4 regions of the Bacillus sp. YC2 genome follow, and region 3 is predicted to be linked to each of the others. Evidence: riboswitches for the same ligand, from Rfam matches in the RefSeq annotation. Region 3 holds a riboswitch; each other region holds the start of a gene.

Region 1 (4,479 bases), on a different contig from region 3:
ACAATATCACGATTCGTCACTCTTTTTTCCTCCTTAAGAAACGCCTGCTTCTTCTTTCGTTTTCAGCCCTTTAATTAATACCTCGACAACTTCAGGACGGCTGAACTCCGCAGGCGGCATCACGCCGCTTCGCAGCATTTCTCTGACTTTCGTTCCTGAAAGAATGACGTGGTGCTCTCTTTCGTGCGGGCATGTTTTGGCAGTCGCCATGTTGCCGCATTTTTGGCAGAAGAAACTGTGCTCGAATTTCATCGGCGTAATGCCGAGTTCATCTGCTGTAAACTGGTTGAACAGCTCTTGCGCTTCGTATGTGCCGTAGTAATCACCTACTCCGGCATGGTCGCGGCCGACGATAAAATGTGTGCAGCCGTAGTTTTTCCGGACAAGCGCGTGGAAAATGGCTTCTCTCGGGCCAGCATACCGCATGGCCGCTAAAAATACGCCAAGGAAAACGCGGTCTTTCGGATAATAATGATCGAGCAGCACCTGATAGCTTTCCATTCTGACGTCTGCCGGAATATCGTCTGATTTTGTTTCACCGACAAGCGGGTTCAAAAACAAACCGTCAACCGTTTCAAGCGCTGTTTTTTGAATATATTCGTGAGCGCGGTGAACGGGATTTCTCGTTTGGAAGCCGACAATGGTTTTCCAGCCTTTTTCTTCAAAGCTGCGTCTTGTTTCAGCAGGTTCAAAGGTAAACTCCGGAAACTGTTTTGACGCTTTTTTGATTAATGTGATCGGTCCCCCGACGTACGTATCACCGCGGCTGAACAATTTTTTCACGCCCGGATGCGCGGCATCGTCGGTTTTATACACATGAATGGCTTCTTTTTGTTTGTCTGGCGTGTACATATCTTCGATCTCTACCACGCCGTATGTTTCTCCGCCGTAGGTTAATTTGACGGTGTCGCCGATTGCAAGCTCAGCTGCTTTTTCTGAATCAACCGGAAGCGTGATCGGAAGAGACCAGACAGTTCCGGATGCCAAACGCATGTTTTCAACGACTGACACGTAATCTTTTTCTGTGAAAAATCCTTCAATCGGGCTGTATCCCCCAATCCCGATCAGCTCTAAATCAGCAAACGAAATCAGGTCCAATTCGATTTCCTTTTGAATAGATGTAACGTCGTATTGCTCGTTTACCCGATTAATTAATGTTCCTCCGTGCGGTGCTAAACTCATAACAATTTGTTCCTCCCAGTTAACAGATAAATAAACTCAGATTAATAGTTAAATGCCCCCGCCTTGTTCATGGACAGAGCGCTTTTCTTTGCGGATGGCTTTCATCAGGCTGACTGCTCCGCCGGCGGCTAAAAGCACGCTTGCCATCATAAAGATGGAATAGTAATCTCCTTTTAATAATAAGGAGACAAGCAGGTAAGAAATAGACAGTGATAAAAACGGCGAAACGATCCAAACTTTCAGCATCGTTTTCACGACTCGTTTATGAAAAACGTTAGGCCCGTTTTTAGCCATTCCGATACCGATAATTGACGATGAAGTCACTTGCGCCAAAGGAACCGGCAATCCGAATACGGAGCTGATAATGACAAGACCTGCTCCGGTTCCGGAAAGCAGAATGCCTTCTCCGGCTGAAAATCTCGTAATTTTTTTGCCGTTTGTTTCAAGCACCTTTCGTCCTAAGAGCAAGGCCCCGAGGGCAACAAAGACGCCTCCGTACAACGTGCCGTTAGACACGTTGAGCACTCCGGCCGCAACTAATGGGCCTACGGCGTTTGCCACGTTGTTCATTCCGGCTGAAAAAGCTTCCGAAAATCCTGCGATAAGGAGCACAATTCCCAATATTCGCTGTTTTCGGGTTGAAATGACGCGAATATTCAGAGAACTGAACAGCTTCGAAATGAGATACGTGAAGCAGAAGGCGACAAACGGAACCAGCACCCAAAATATAACGATCACAAAAAGATGCTGTAAAAATAAAACTTTGTAGGCTACGCCTACTCCGACAATCGCACCGACGGTCACTTCGCTTGTCGATAACGGAATGCCGAGCACATTTGCCGTAAATAATGACAGTGCCGCCGCTCCGATAATGATGCAGACAATAGAGAGCGTAATCGTCTGTTCCGGAATGATTCCGGAGCTTATCGTCTTGACCACTTCTCCCCCGCCGATGATCGCACCGGACAGAACGCCGGCTGCACATATCAACAGCGCGAAGGTTTTCTTTTTTACGGCGCCAGACCCGTAAGCGACTCCCATCGAAGCCGCTGCGCCGCTTGCTCCGATATTCATGGCAAAAAACAGGCTGAATAAAATTGCGGCTATTTCCATCGCGCAGCTCCCTTATTCATGCAAGCCGCATTCCGTTTTAGCCATGCCGTTCCATCTGCCGCTGCGCAAATCTTCTGCGGTAAATGCAGGAGAGGTGCACGGTTCACAGCCAATGCTCGGATAGCCTTGGTCATGAAGGGGGTTATAATCCAGTTCATGCTTGGATGTATATCTCCAGATGTCTTTCCATGTCCAATGAATCAGCGGGCATACTTTGATTGATTGAAACTTATCGTCTTTATTCAGGAAATTCGTATTTGCCCGGCTCGGACCTTGATCGCGGCGCAGGCCGGAAAGCCATGCAGGATGCCCCGACAGCGCTTCTCTTAACGGCAGAATCTTTCTGATAAAGCAGCACTGGTTAGGGTCACTTTCCCACAGTTTATCCCCGTGAGCCTCAGCCTGTTCTTCAAGAGAAAGGTTTGGTTTTTTCAAAATGATGTTAAGGCCGGGATACCGCTCTTTGACTTTTTCAATCGTCTCGTACGTTTCCTTAAAATGAAGACCCGTGTCAAGAAAAACGATTTCCGCGTCTTTCTTCACTTTATAAATTAAATCGATCAGAACGATCCCCTCAATTCCGAAGCTGCACGCATAAACGAGCTGATCTCCGTAGTGTCCGTACGCCCATTTCAGGACTGACAGCGCACCCTTATAAGAATCGTCTTCCGGAAATGTAATCGCCGGCTCTTCCCATGTGTCATACGTTAACATTTTTTCTTTCCTCCTCTCGGAGACAATCAAACAGCTGTTGCTTTCTGCCGGTTGTCTTTTCCTTAATCTGTTATTCTCATCATATAAAAAACTTTCAATCCAGCGGAATGAAAGACAGTGACCCGGTATAGCCCTTATCTTCAAAATGCTATGCATTTTTCTGGATGCGGCACCTTGCATGATATGCAGGTTGCCGGGCATCATCGGTCCAGTCCCTCAGCCGCTCTTGATAAGTTTTTTTAGATTTGTACTAAATTTTAGCACAATTCTAACAGAAGTCAACCCGAGTTTTTTGATAGGAATAATAAAAACAGGCCCTGCGGCCTGTTTTCTCTCATTTATTTTTTAAACCAATCTTTTGACTCGGGATTCTTTTTCCACGCTTTCAGCTTTTCGAGGTCATCTGAGTGAATCGTCCCGTTTTCCAGCGCCACTTCCGTCAGCGTGTCATAGTCCGTTAATGAATAATACGGCAGGCCTGCTTTCTCAAATGCTTCTCTTGCTTTCGGAAGGCCGTATGTGAAAATCGAGATGACGCCGAGAACGTCCGCGCCTTCTCTTTGAAGAGCCGCCGCTGCCTCAAGCACGCTGCCTCCCGTGGAAATTAAGTCTTCGATCACGACGGTTTTTTGCCCTTTTTTGAGGGCGCCTTCGATTTGATTTCCCTTACCGTGTGCTTTCGGCTTGCTTCTGACATAGCACATCGGCACATCCAAACGGTCTGCCAGAAGCGCGGCGTGCGGAATGCCGGCCGTTGCTGTTCCCGCGACCATCTCAGCTTCCGGGAAATGCTCTTTTAACAGCTTGCTGAGGCCGTCTGCCACATCATTTCTCACTTCCGGAAACGACAGTGTCAGACGGTTATCGCAATAGATCGGGGATAATATGCCGCTCGCCCAAGTAAACGGCTCATTCGGGCGCAGAAATACAGCTTTAATGTTTAATAGATGTTTTGCGATGGCTTGTTTCATTGGCTAACGCCCTCCCATTCCAGTTTGATTGATTCATACGCTTTGACGGGGTTTTTCGCTTTTGTAATGGACCGGCCCACGACAATGGCTGATGATCCGTTTTCTCGTGCGAAAGCGGGTGTCGCCACACGAACCTGGTCGTCTGCTGTATCTTGTGACATGCGAATGCCGGGCGTGACAGTCAGAAATGACGGGCGGACCGTTTCATAAATGGCTTTTGCCTCATGAACCGAGCATACCACCCCGTCAAGCCCGCTCTCATCCGCCATCTTGCTGTAATGCACAACCGTTTCTAAAAGCGGTTTTTGAAGCAGCAGCTCTTCCTTCGCCATTTGCTCTGAGGTGCTTGTCAGCTGTGTGACCGCAATCAAAGACGGCCGTTTTTTTCCTGCCGGGGCTCCTTCTTCCAGTCCCTCGAGAGCGGCCCGCATCATTTGCGCGCCCCCTGCGGCATGCACGTTTACAAGATCAACTCCGAGGCTCGCAAGCCGTTTCATCG
Region 2 (4,479 bases), on a different contig from region 3:
ATCAGCCCGGCGCACTTTACGCCGTCAAGCTCAAAGCAACCATCACTGCTGCCGGCTGATAAATACAGGTGTTCATCCATCAGCTGAAACAAATGCGCTTTTTGATATTGTTTTTTGATCTGTCCGTTGTTATCGGCGATGTACATCGTGTTATAGACGTTATCTCCTTCTTTAACCGCAACCGATCCGGCGACGAGGTGCACGTTATATGTTTTCGCCGTTTGCCGGAGCCATTGCTTTGAGGCTTCACCGTTTTCATCAGCCAATTTATCAAGGCGTGTAAGGTCATAGCCTGTCGTCCACAATTCAGGAAGCACTAAAACATCGGCATGGCGGCTTTCTCGTTCGATGAAAGATTCTGCTTTTTTCATATTTTCTGAAGGATTTCCATATGAAATATCAAATTGCAAACAAGAAACGATCCATTTCATTTTTTACAACTCCCCAAGTTTTTCTTTACTTTTTTTATTTAACCATATATGATGATGGACTATCATTTCAAGAAATTTTTAGAAGGTGAAAATATGAACTTTGAATTCTCTGATGTACTGAAACATTTGCCTGAACAATTTTTTGCATCTTTGGTGCAAAAGGTGAACCGAAAGCTGAAAGAAGGCGAAGACGTAATTAACTTGGGGCAGGGCAACCCTGATCAGCCTACTCCTCAGCATATCGTAGAAGAAATGAAACGCGCTGTTGAAAGGCCGGAAAATCATAAATACTCATCATTCCGCGGCTCTTACAGCTTTAAAAAGGCAGCAGCGGCTTTTTACGAAAGAGAGTACGGCGTCACTGTCGATCCGGAAACTGAGGTAGCCGTATTGTTCGGCGGCAAGGCAGGGCTTGTTGAGCTTCCGCAATGCCTGTTAAACCCGGGTGATACGATTCTGGTGCCGGACCCCGGTTATCCTGATTACTGGTCAGGCGTTGCCCTGGCGAAAGCAAAAATGGAAATGATGCCGCTGACGAAAGAAAGGGATTTCCTCCCGGATTACAACGCGATTCCTGCGGAAGTGCGAAAAAAAGCGAAGCTCCTGTATCTCAATTATCCGAATAATCCGACCGGGGCTGTGGCGACACCGGAGTTTTTTGAGGAAACGGTCAGCTTCGCAAAGGAAAACGGCATTTGCGCCGTTCATGATTTCGCTTACGGGGCCGTCGGCTTTGACGGGCACAAACCGCTGAGTTTCCTGCAGACAGACGGAGCAAAAGAAACCGGAATTGAAATTTACACGCTGTCAAAAACCTACAATATGGCGGGCTGGCGGGTTGGATTTGCCATTGGGAACAGATCAGTCATCGAAGCGATCAACCTGTACCAAGACCACATGTTTGTCAGTTTGTTCCCTGCGGTCCAGCAGGCTGCGGCAGCGGCTCTTTTAGCGGATCAGACGTGTGTCGCCGAGCAAAATGACAGGTATGAATCAAGGCGCAATGCGTGGATCACGGCCTGCCGCGATATCGGCTGGGAAGTGACGGCCCCGGCCGGCTCCTTTTTCGCGTGGCTGCCTGTGCCCGCCGGCTATACGTCACAGGAATTTTCAGACTTGCTTCTGGAAAAGGCCAATGTCGCGGTCGCAGCGGGAAACGGCTTTGGAAAATGGGGCGAGGGCTACATCAGAGTCGGTCTGTTGACAAGTGAAGAAAGACTTAAAGAGGCGGCGGACCGGATCGGAAAACTAAATCTTTTCGCCCGAAAAAGCATTGACATTACAAGATAACAATGGGATAATTCAAAATAATTTATAAAATCATTATTCTTATCAAGAGCAGGCAGAGGGACGAGCCCGATGAAGCCCGGCAACCGACTGATAAAGCACGGTGCTAATTCTTGCAGCAGGAGCTGAGAGATAAGATTCGGACATAACACGAAACCTTGAAACCTCTTTCTGCTCAAACAGGAGAGGTTTTTTATTGTTTTGCGAAAGAAAGAGAGGAGTTCACGCATGAGCGAAGTATTGGCAACATACCTTTTGACGGACCCGGGAGACAGTGAGAAACGGGCTGAACAAATTGCGACAGGGCTGACGGTAGGCTCCTGGACGGATTTGCCCCAGCTGAAGCAGGATCAGCTCAGACGGCATAAGGGCCGGGTGGTAAAGGTTGAGAAGAAAGAAGCAACCGCTGAAAACGAAAAACAGGCGGTCATTACCATTGCCTATCCTGAGGTTAATTTTTCAAACGATATTCCGGCAGTGCTGACAACAGTGTTCGGGAAGCTGTCGCTTGACGGAAAAATGAAACTGATTGATCTTGAATTTTCCGAGGCGTTTAAACGCTCCCTGCCCGGGCCGAAATTCGGCATATACGGCATCCGCAAAATGATCGGCGAGTTTGAAAGACCGCTTTTAATGAGCATTTTTAAAGGCGTAATCGGACGGGATCTCACTGACATTAAAGATCAGCTCAGACAGCAGGCGCTGGGCGGCGTCGATATCATTAAAGATGACGAAATTTTCTTTGAAAATGATTTGGCCCCGTTTGAAACCCGTATTACAGAAGGGAAGCGTGTCCTGAAGGAAACCTGTGAAGAGACCGGGCATAAAACGCTGTATGCGGTAAACCTTACGGGACGGACGGCTGACCTGCGGGACAAAGCAAGACGCGCTGCCGAGCTTGGAGCCGACGCCCTTTTACTGAATGTGTTTGCCTATGGCTTAGACGTTATGCAAAGCCTTGCGGAAGATGCGGACATCCCGCTTCCGATCATGGCGCACCCGGCGGTCAGCGGCGCGTTCACATCATCTCCCGTCTACGGTTTATCGCATGCACTTTTGCTTGGTAAGCTGAACCGGTGCTGCGGAGCCGATTTCAGTTTATTTCCGTCACCTTACGGGTCGGTGGCTCTTCCGAAAAAGACAGCGCTCGCCATTCACGACGAATGTGTGAAGGAAGATGTCTTCAAGCCTTCATTTGCAGTACCGTCAGCAGGCATTCATCCGGGCATGGCGCCTTTATTGATGCGTGATTTCGGAATTGATCATATCATTAACGCCGGCGGCGGGATTCACGGGCATCCGAGAGGCGCCGAGGGCGGAGGAAAAGCGTTCCGCGCTATTATCGATGCGGTGCTTCAAGCGCAGCCGATAGAAGAAAAAGCCGCAGCGTGCAAAGACCTTCAGCTCGCATTAGACAAATGGGGGAGGGCGGAAGCCGTATGACCCAAACACCGCTGATTATTTGTGATTTCGACGGAACGGTTACAATGAACGACAACATTATCAGCATCATGAAAGAATTTGCACCGCCTGAATGGCTCGCTTTAAAGGATGGCGTCCTGTCTAAAAGCATATCCATCCAAGAGGGCGTCGGCCGGATGTTCGGGCTTCTGCCGAGCAGCTTAAAAGAAGAGCTGACAGATTTTGTTCTGCAGGATGCGAACATACGGGACGGTTTTGTGGAGTTTGTGTCGTTCGTCCGGTCAAACGGCCTTCCGTTTTACGTCGTAAGCGGCGGGATGGACTTTTTTGTGCACCCGCTTTTGGATGGAATCGTGGAAAAGGAGCGTATTTTCTGCAATCACGCGTCTTTTGAAAATGCCCATATTCATATTGAATGGCCTCATGCCTGTGACGAGGGCTGTACAAACCAATGCGGCTGCTGCAAACCGTCAGTCATCCGAAAGCTTTCAGAAGACCAAAAGGAGTTTCTCATCATGATCGGTGATTCCGTTACGGATGTCGAGGCTGCCAAGTTATCTGATATGTGTTTTGCAAGAGATTACTTGCTGGATGAATGCAAGGAGCTCGGGCTGCGTCATCTTCCTTTTCATGATTTTTACGAAGTGAAAAGCGGCATTGAAAATATGGGGGAGGTGCAGGCATGGCTGCAAAACAAGAGCGCTGGCGCGAACTTGCCGAAGTAAAGCGTGAGCTGGCTGAAAGAGACTGGTTCCCGGCGACAAGCGGCAATCTTTCCATTAAAGTCTCTGATGAGCCGTTAACCTTTCTCGTCACGGCAAGCGGCAAGGATAAACGGAAAGAAACAGACGAAGATTTTCTCTTAGTCGATCAGGACGGGAAACCCGCTGAAACCGGCCATTCCTTAAAGCCGTCTGCGGAAACGCTTCTGCATACCTATTTGTATCAGAAGACAAATGCGGGCTGCTGTCTGCATATTCATACGATAAATAATAATGTGATATCAGAGCTGTACGGCGATGAAAAACAAATTACCTTTCAGGGACAGGAAATCATTAAAGCGCTCGGCTTATGGGAGGAAAACGCGGCGGTGGCCATTCCGATTATTGACAATCCCGCGCATATTCCGTCATTGGCTGAAAGCTTCGCAGCACACGCGGCGAGCGACTCCGGCGCCGTGCTGATCCGCAACCACGGCATTACGGCATGGGGGAAAAATGCGTTTGAGGCAAAAAGGGTGCTGGAAGCCTATGAATTTTTATTCAGCTATCATATCAAGCTCCTGTCACTCCGGCCGCAGCTTGTCAAATAAAGAGGAGGAATCAAAAATGGCAACGAT
Region 3 (4,479 bases):
TGGCTCTGATTCGAAACGAGCTGACATACGGGGAAGTAAAGCGGTTATATTCAAAAGGGTTTTATCTGAAATCAAAAGAGCGGGATCTTCCGATAAGTGAAAAAGAGATCCGGCGTTTATTGTCAAAGGATGACAAATATGAGTAAAACAAAAAGCATTCTATATGCTGACGGCCGGTGTTATAACAGACGTCTTTGTAACTTTGATGGAGAATCGATTCGTTTTGTCAGCGGGGATTCCGCAATGCTTTCCGCTCCTTAAGATATGAGGGGTTTGAGCGGTGTCAGGCACGATATGTTTTGCTTCTTCTTTTATATGATAGAACGGATAAAAGGTTTCATACATAACAAAACCGCCGAGATTTTAATCCGGGCGGTTTTTATCACCAAGCTTCTCCACTTGTACCTTCCCTGAGAAAAAGACGGCGCCTCCGCCCATATCAGATAATCGGTCAGGGGTCAGCGAATTGACCAGCTGTTTTTTATCATTCATGTCAGCCCAAAGCCCTTGGCTGACAATTACGCCGGGGAGGACTTGTTCTCCGACAGAAGCTGTCAATTCACATTCGCCTCGATTATTCCAAATCCGGACGGTTTCCCCGTCTTTGATACCACGTGAAGCGGCATCCTCAATATGAATAAAAATCTTCGGCGCTTTTTCAAGTTTGACGTGTTTTTCGTTATTCGAGAATGTCGAATTTAAGAAATTATGATTCGGCCCAGGCACAAACAAAAACGGAAAATCTTCATCTTTGTGCAGCGGAAGATGCGTCGGCAGGGGCGGAAAGCCATCTTGCTTCATTTTTTCAGAATATAATTCAATTTTTCCGCTCGGTGTCGGGAGCTTACCCGGGAAGAGCGGTTTTTTTCGATTGGCTCTCATAAAGGATTGATTAGAGAGCGAATCGTAAGTAATATCCTCGATATACGGATTATCAGGAAAGTCTAATGCCTGTCTGATTAACTCCTCATCAGAATCCTGCAGTTCTTGTTCGGTAAATCCCATTGCCTCACCCAATAAACGAAACACTTCCGTATTTGATTTGCTGTCTCCGTATCGTTCTATAACCGGCTTTTGAAGCTGAATAAAATGATGCCAGTAAGAAGTATAGAAATCTGTATTTTCAAAAGCGGATGTAGCGGGAAGAACGATATCCGCATATTTAGCGGTCTCTGTTAAAAACAGATCATGAACGACTACAAATAAATCCTCACGCAGCAGGCCTTTTCTCACCTTATTCGCTTCCGGCGCGACCACTGCGGGATTTGTTCCGTAAATAAACAGCGAGCGTACGGCGGGATCTGTTTCTAAAAGAACTCTCCCAAGCCTGTTCATATTAAACGATCGCGGTGTGCGGCCCTGAAGCAAGCCGGGACGCTGCAGCGCTTTTCTGTTATAGCCTAATACCGCACTGTTATGCTTGATCGCGCCCCCTCCGGCGTGCAGCCACTGTCCGGTAACAGCCGGCAGACAGGAAACGGTGCGGACGATCATTCCGCCATTATCATGATGCTGGATGCCGTTTCCGATTCTGATCAGGGAAGGGGAGGTTTCTCCGTACATTCTCGCAAGCCGGAGGATATCGTCCGCCTTGACGCCTGTAATCAAAGCGACTGTGTCCGGATCATACTGTTTGACATGTTCTTTCAATTCTTCACTGCCTGCGGTGTATTCAGAAAGAAATGCTTCGTCATGCATGTTTTCTTTAAATAAAACATGCATCATACCGAGAGCGAGCGCGGCATCTGTGCCGGGACGAATAGGAATAAACCAATCGGCAAGGCGTCCCGTTTGGTTCTTATGAACGTCAATGACAACAATTTTCGCCCCATTTTTACGGGCTTTTTGAGCAATTGTCACCTGATGCATATTCGTACTGACGGCATTGATTCCCCAAAATATAAACAGCTTTGCATGAATGGTTTCCTCGGGGTCTGTTCCTGCGCCAGCTCCCATCGTGTAGTTGTAGCCTTCAGATCCGGCTTTGCTGCAAATGGTCCGTTCCAGATTGCTTGCGCCGAGACGATGGAAAAAGCGGCGGTCCATTCCTTCTGCCGCAAGTTTTCCCATATTGCCGTAAAAGCTGCATGGAAGAATGCTTTCTGCTCCTTCTTTTGCAATCAGCTCTTTCCAGTGTGTGCTGATGGTGCTGATGGCCTCGTCCCAAGAAACAGGCTCAAACACAGCTTCCCATTTCGCACCGACACGCTTTAACGGAGTGGATAAGCGCTTGTCATCATAAATGCGTTCGGCCATGTTTCTGACTTTATTGCAAATATTTCCTGATGTGACCGGGTGATCGGGATCGCCCTGTATTTTGATGATCTTGCCGTCTTTTTTTGTAACAAGCAAGCCGCATTGGTCCGGACAGTCTAACGAGCATACCGATTTAAAGACCCCGTTTGGTTGTTCGGCAAAAGAATTCATAGCCCATTTCTCCTCTTTTTGTATATTGTAAGCATTATAACATTTCGAAATTGAACGTCAATTTAGAAAAAAAGTATTGACATCACCGAAAGACTTTTCTATGATGAGTTTATTCTTTTAAACAGACTGACAATTTCATCATTTTATTTTCTATCAAGAGAGGTGGAGGGACTGGCCCTATGAAACCTCGGCAACATTATTGTGCCAATTCCAGCAAGCGTATGCTTGAAAGATAGGAAAGAATGGGTCTATACATGTTTGTGCGCATAAAGCGGATAAAGACAGTATACGAATCTCTTTCCTTCTTTGGGAAAGAGATTTTTTTATGAAAAAATTTATGTGAAAAGGATGTTTTGCACCATGACGGTTTTAATTACCGCACCATATCACAAACAAGGGGTGGATGAGCTGGAAGAGGTGTTCGGCACTGTCGTCTGCCGCTCTTGGAAAAAGCACGGCCGAGCCTATCGGGAAGATGAATTAATCCGGCTGATGGCAGAGACGAATGCGACAGGGCTTATTACCGAACTTGATGACGTAACGGATCGTGTCATTACCGCATCACCAGAGCTTGCCTTCATCGGTGTATGCAGAGGGATGCCGTCTAATGTTGATACAGCTGCAGCAACGAAAAAGGGAATCCCCGTTTTTTTCACGCCGGCCCGCAACGCTCAGGCAGTGGCTGAAATGTTTATCGGAAATGTTATCTCTTTTTTGCGCCACACATACCCGTCAAATCAATGGCTGAAGGATAAAAGGTGGAACGGGGATTATTTACAGGCTTACGTCAAATTCAGGGGGAATGAACTGACCGGAAAAACGGTGGGCCTGCTCGGATTCGGAGCCGTCGGCCAGAAAATCGCCGGGCTTTTGAAAGCCTTTGACTGTAAGGTTTTGTACTATGACCCTTTTGTAGATCATGAAAATCGTCAGTATGAGAAAACATCGATCGAACGGGTATTTTCAGAGAGTGATATTGTATCTGTTCACCTGCCGCGCACAGAAGAAACAATCGGCCTCATAGACGCCGCATATTTTCAGTTGATGAAAAAGGACGCCATTTTTGTCAATACATCAAGAGCGGCAGTGACAGACAGGGAAGATCTTTTGCAGGTGCTTAAAGAACGCCGAATCAGAGGAGCAATTCTTGACGTGTTCTATCATGAACCGCCTGAATCTTCTGATTATGAACTGATCTCCTTGCCGAATGTTTTTGCAACACCCCACTTAGCCGGCGCGACCTTTGAAGTGGAGGATCATCACGTGCGTATACTGAACGACGCGCTTATCAAATGGAAAAAAGAACAAACCTATTCAATACCCACGCTTTATAACAAAAACGAACTTCAAACCGGAGGATAAGAAAAGGGGGCGGCAATTTTGGCAAAACAAAAAGGCTATCTTGTGTTTGACATCGGAACGGGGAATGCCCGGGTCGCGGTTGTGACTGCCGGCGGAGAGGTAACGGCGATTGAAAGGGAAGATATTGAATATGTTACAGATACGCTTTATCCGGACAGCTGCTATTTCTCGCCGGAGGTGTTATGGCGGCAAATCAGCGGGATGGCAAAGCGTGCAATCGCCAATAGCCCCGATATTACATTGATCGGCATCACTTCCACCAGCCAAAGGCAGGGGATCGTTCTTATCAACAGAGACGGAAGAGCATTTCTCGGCTTGCCGAATATCGATAACAGGGGCCGCGAATGGGAAGACAAGATTGATGTAAAGGAAGAAGTGTACCGGCGCACCGGACGCCTTCCGAGTGCATTGTTTTCCGCGCTGAAGCTTTTCGGATTAAAAGAAAGACAGCCAGCTTTGTGGAAAGAAGTGCATCAAATGACGAGCATCAGTGACTGGGTGACGTTTGAGCTAAGCGGCATCTTAAGCTATGAACCGTCACAGGCGGCAGAAACGCTGCTGTTTGACGTGAAAAAAAATGCCTGGTCAGAGGAACTGTGCAGCATCTTCGGCTTTTCTTCCTCTATTCTTCCCTCGCTGGTCAGGTCGGGCACAGTCGTCGGGATGTTAACGTTTAAGAAAGCGGATGTT
Region 4 (4,479 bases), on a different contig from region 3:
TATGTGAGAACTTTTTAAAATTTTCCTTGAACTCATGAGCGAGGAACAGCGCTTTTTCATTGTAGGCTTTTTTATCGCTCCATGTGTTTTCAGGCTGAAGGACATGGTCGGGCACGCCTGGGACATGAACAGGGCTGTGCAGGCCGAAGATACTGTCCGTCACCATGTCTGTCTGATCCAGTTTGCCTTCAATCGCCGCTTTTACCATCGCTCTCGTGTAGGACAGCTTCATGCGCTCTCCCTCACCGTATCCTCCGCCGGTCCATCCTGTGTTGACGAGGAAGACCTGAACGCCGTGCTCATCGATTTTCTTCCCGAGCATTTCGGCATATACGTGGGCCGGAAGCGGAAGAAACGGAGAACCGAAGCATGTTGAGAAAGTCGTTTGCGGAGATGTCACCCCGCGCTCGGTTCCGGCAAGCTTACTGGTGTACCCGCTTAAGAAATGATACATCGCCTGTTCCTTCGTCAGTTTGCTGATCGGAGGCAGCACACCGAACGCGTCTGCCGTTAAAAAGACGATGGCTGACGGGTGCCCGGCGAGGCTTGGAGACACGATATTGCCGATCATCTCAATCGGATACGCCGCTCTTGTATTTTCCGTGTAGAAGGAATTATCGTAATCCGCCTTATGCGTATTATCGTCAATCACAACATTTTCAAGCACTGAACCGAAGCGGATCGCGTTGAAAATCTGCGGCTCCTTCTCTTCACTCAAGTTAATACATTTAGCGTAGCAGCCGCCCTCGATGTTAAATACGCCGGAGTGTGACCAGCCGTGCTCGTCATCGCCGATCAATTTGCGGTTTGCATCTGCTGAGAGCGTCGTTTTTCCGGTGCCGGAAAGTCCGAAAAACAGGGCGACATCGCCTTTTTCCCCGACGTTGGCTGAGCAGTGCATCGGCAGGATATCCTGCGCGGGCAGCAGGAAGTTCATAATGGAGAATATCGATTTTTTCATTTCTCCGGCGTATTCCGTTCCGCCGATTAAAATGACGCGTTTTTCGAAAGAAACGATAATAAACGTTTCAGAATGTGTGCCGTCAGTTTCCGGGTCCGCTTTAAAATGCGGGGCGGAAAGAATGGTAAAGGGCTGAACCCCGGAGTCTCTTTCGTCTGTCTCAGGTCTGATAAACAGCTGGCGCGCGAATAGATTATGCCATGCAAACTCATTTACGACCGTAATCGGCAGTCTGTATTTTTCATCCGCACCTGCGAATCCCTCAAATACAAACAGTTCATCCCGCTGTTTTAAATAGCTGACGACTTTTGAATAAAGCCGTTCAAACGCTTCTTCTGAAATGGGCTGGTTTACCGGCCCCCAATCAATCTGATCTTCTGTGCTTTGTTCCCGGACGATAAATTTATCTTTTGGAGAACGGCCGGTGTATGCACCGGTAGTTGCGCGGACGGCGCCCGTTGATGTTAATGTTCCTTCATTTCGGCTGATCACTTTTTCGGTAAGTCTTGGGGCGGATAAATTATGATGCACATTCGGACTTGCGAGTAATGCCTGTAAGTCTGCGGTTAAATCAACTAATTTCATAAAAACCTTCCTTTGCCGGTTTATTTGTGTTTCGCTGAATGTGAAATTAGTATAACACATATATAAAAATAGTCTATACTATTTATTATTTTTTGTTTGTGTTTTTCCATTGCTTTCTGAAATTAAGGCGCGCAATCGCTTTAATTCATATTGACACCTTAAACACTTTTACGATAAGATATTTCATTGAGCGGATACTCTTATCCCGAGCTGGCGGAGGGACAGGCCCGATGAAGCCCAGCAACCGGTTTCTCTGTTAAAAAGCATGTGGAAACACTGTGAGAAACTAAGGTGCTAACCTGATGCAAGGTTCAATATTTTCCTTGAGCGATAAGAGTGAAAGGCACACAAACCAAACCCTTTCCTCGAGTGGAAAAGGTTTTTTTATTTCATAAAATATGCCAATTAACATTCTCTGATATAGTATGACATTGTATTAAGAGGGAGCGAGTTCCGTATCATATGAGAAGATCTTGGGATGGATCTTTTTTCAGGAGGAAAAATTCATGAGTAAAAACCGTCGTCTGTTTACATCTGAATCTGTTACAGAGGGGCATCCGGATAAAATCTGTGACCAAATCTCTGACAGCATTTTAGATGAAATTTTAAAAAATGACCCTAACGCGCGCGTAGCCTGCGAAACATCTGTAACGACAGGCTTAGTGCTGGTCAGCGGAGAGATTACAACATCAACATACGTTGACATTCCGAAAACGGTACGTGAAACGATTAAAGAAATCGGCTACACACGCGCAAAATACGGATTTGATGCGGAAACTTGCGCTGTTTTAACGTCAATTGACGAACAGTCAGCAGATATCGCGATGGGCGTCGACCAAGCGCTTGAAGCACGTGAAGGCACAATGAGCGATGCTGAAATCGAAGCAATCGGAGCGGGAGACCAAGGCTTGATGTTCGGTTATGCATGTAATGAGACGAAAGAGCTTATGCCGCTTCCGATCTCACTGGCCCATAAATTGGCGCGCCGTTTAAGCGAAGTCCGCAAAGAAGACATTCTTCCGTACCTTCGCCCGGACGGTAAAACACAAGTAACAGTTGAATATGATGAAAACAACAAGCCGGTCCGCATCGATGCGATCGTTATTTCCACTCAGCACCACCCTGAAATTACGCTTGAGCAAATCCAGCGCAATCTGAAAGAGCACGTCATTAATCCGGTCGTGCCTGAGGAACTGATTGATGAAGAAACAAAATACTTCATTAACCCGACAGGACGCTTCGTTATCGGCGGACCTCAAGGTGACGCGGGGCTTACAGGCCGTAAAATCATCGTTGACACATACGGCGGCTATGCACGCCACGGCGGCGGCGCATTTTCCGGTAAGGATGCGACGAAAGTAGACCGTTCTGCGGCATATGCAGCGAGATATGTAGCGAAAAACATTGTTGCAGCCGGACTTGCGGATTCATGTGAAGTGCAGCTTGCATACGCAATCGGCGTTGCGCAGCCTGTTTCCATTTCAATCAACACATTTGATACCGGAAAAGCTTCTGAAGAAAAGCTGATTGAAGTCGTACGCAGCAACTTCGATCTGAGACCGGCCGGCATTATTAAAATGCTTGACCTGCGCCGCCCGATCTATAAGCAAACGGCTGCTTACGGCCACTTCGGACGTCATGATGTGGACCTTCCTTGGGAGCGCACTGACAAGGCGGAAACGCTTCGCAAAGAAGCACTAGGAGAATAATTATATAGCCGCTTACTTAAGCGGCTTTCCCTTTTTGTAGATGCTGTCATGTTTATTTTTTTACATAACGTGAAACAAATGATTGAGCAAAGCGTCTATAAAAAGGGGGTCCAATTAGAAAATTACACTTATGGAGGCTATATTATGTGTGGATTTGTCGGTGTTTTTAATAAGCATCCATTAACTCAAACCGCAGATCAAGAAGAGCTAATCAAACAAATGAACCAAATGATCGTTCACCGCGGTCCTGACAGCGATGGGTATTATCATGATGAGCACGTCGGCTTCGGCTTCAGACGGCTCAGTATTATTGACGTAGAAAACGGCGGACAGCCTTTATCATATGAAGATGAAAAATATTGGATCATTTTTAACGGCGAAATTTATAACTATATTGAATTGAGAGAAGAGCTTGAAGCAAAGGGCTACACTTTCAATACAGATTCCGATACCGAAGTTCTGCTTGCGACATACCGCCATTATAAAGAAGAAGCGGCTTCAAAGCTTCGCGGAATGTTTGCGTTTCTGATTTGGAACAAAGCTGACCAAGTCATGTACGGCGCGAGAGACCCGTTCGGAATCAAACCGCTGTACTATACAACGATTCAAGACAAGGTGTATTTTGCTTCAGAAAGAAAAAGTTTAATGGCCGCTCAGAACGGAATTGACCTTGATACAGCTTCTTTACAGCAATATATGTCTTTCCAATTTGTTCCTGAACCGGGCACACTTGACGCTGAAGTGAAAAAAGTGGAGCCGGGCAGCCAGTTTACAATCCGTCCGGAAGGCGACATTGCGTTTAAAACGTATTTCAAAGCGAACTTCAAGCCTGTTCAGTCAGATGAAGATAAGCTTGTTAAGGAAGTCAGAGACGCGATTTTTGACTCTGTGAAAGTTCATATGAGAAGTGACGTTCCTGTCGGCTCGTTTCTATCCGGCGGTATCGACTCTTCTTTTATCGTCTCTGTAGCGAAAGAGTTTCACCCCAACCTGAAAACTTTTTCTGTCGGCTTTGAACAGCAGGGCTTCAGTGAAGTTGATGTAGCGAAGGAAACAGCCGCTGCGCTCGGTATCGAAAACATCAGCAAAGTCATTTCTCCTGAGGAGTATATGAACGAGCTTCCGAAAATCGTATGGCACTTTGATGATCCGCTTGCAGATCCTGCGGCGATTCCGTTGTATTTCGTTGCGAAAGAAGCGAAGAAGCATGTAACGGTTGCCTTA

What was found. A riboswitch is a leader RNA that binds a small molecule or an ion and turns the genes downstream of it on or off. The one in region 3 is predicted to bind S-adenosylmethionine.
Region 1: another riboswitch for S-adenosylmethionine. It lies ahead of KY305_RS05745 (phosphoadenylyl-sulfate reductase); the one in region 3 lies ahead of KY305_RS19040 (2-hydroxyacid dehydrogenase).
Region 2: another riboswitch for S-adenosylmethionine. It lies ahead of mtnW (2,3-diketo-5-methylthiopentyl-1-phosphate enolase); the one in region 3 lies ahead of KY305_RS19040 (2-hydroxyacid dehydrogenase).
Region 4: another riboswitch for S-adenosylmethionine. It lies ahead of metK (methionine adenosyltransferase); the one in region 3 lies ahead of KY305_RS19040 (2-hydroxyacid dehydrogenase).

Annotation. Positions count from the first base shown of each region.
Region 1 covers NZ_JAHXDO010000002.1:149,593-154,071, forward strand. Annotated here, with positions in the region: gene cysC (adenylyl-sulfate kinase) at 1-20, opposite strand, end outside; gene sat (sulfate adenylyltransferase) at 34-1,182, opposite strand; gene KY305_RS05740 (sulfate permease) at 1,231-2,295, opposite strand; gene KY305_RS05745 (phosphoadenylyl-sulfate reductase) at 2,308-3,009, opposite strand; SAM riboswitch class I at 3,141-3,245, opposite strand; gene pyrE (orotate phosphoribosyltransferase) at 3,348-3,980, opposite strand; gene pyrF (orotidine-5'-phosphate decarboxylase) at 3,977-4,479, opposite strand, start outside.
Region 2 covers NZ_JAHXDO010000008.1:142,753-147,231, forward strand. Annotated here, with positions in the region: gene KY305_RS14245 (carbon-nitrogen family hydrolase) at 1-431, opposite strand, end outside; gene KY305_RS14250 (pyridoxal phosphate-dependent aminotransferase) at 525-1,721, shown strand; SAM riboswitch class I at 1,758-1,857, shown strand; gene mtnW (2,3-diketo-5-methylthiopentyl-1-phosphate enolase) at 1,947-3,161, shown strand; gene mtnX (2-hydroxy-3-keto-5-methylthiopentenyl-1-phosphate phosphatase) at 3,158-3,865, shown strand; gene KY305_RS14265 (methylthioribulose 1-phosphate dehydratase) at 3,823-4,452, shown strand; gene KY305_RS14270 (1,2-dihydroxy-3-keto-5-methylthiopentene dioxygenase) at 4,469-4,479, shown strand, end outside.
Region 3 covers NZ_JAHXDO010000019.1:4,890-9,368, forward strand. Annotated here, with positions in the region: gene KY305_RS19025 (hypothetical protein) at 1-146, shown strand, start outside; gene KY305_RS19030 (hypothetical protein) at 160-345, opposite strand; gene KY305_RS19035 (molybdopterin oxidoreductase family protein) at 364-2,427, opposite strand; SAM riboswitch class I at 2,575-2,666, shown strand; gene KY305_RS19040 (2-hydroxyacid dehydrogenase) at 2,788-3,789, shown strand; gene KY305_RS19045 (FGGY-family carbohydrate kinase) at 3,808-4,479, shown strand, end outside.
Region 4 covers NZ_JAHXDO010000005.1:21,014-25,492, forward strand. Annotated here, with positions in the region: gene pckA (phosphoenolpyruvate carboxykinase (ATP)) at 1-1,546, opposite strand, end outside; SAM riboswitch class I at 1,744-1,883, shown strand; gene metK (methionine adenosyltransferase) at 2,053-3,255, shown strand; gene asnB (asparagine synthase (glutamine-hydrolyzing)) at 3,400-4,479, shown strand, end outside.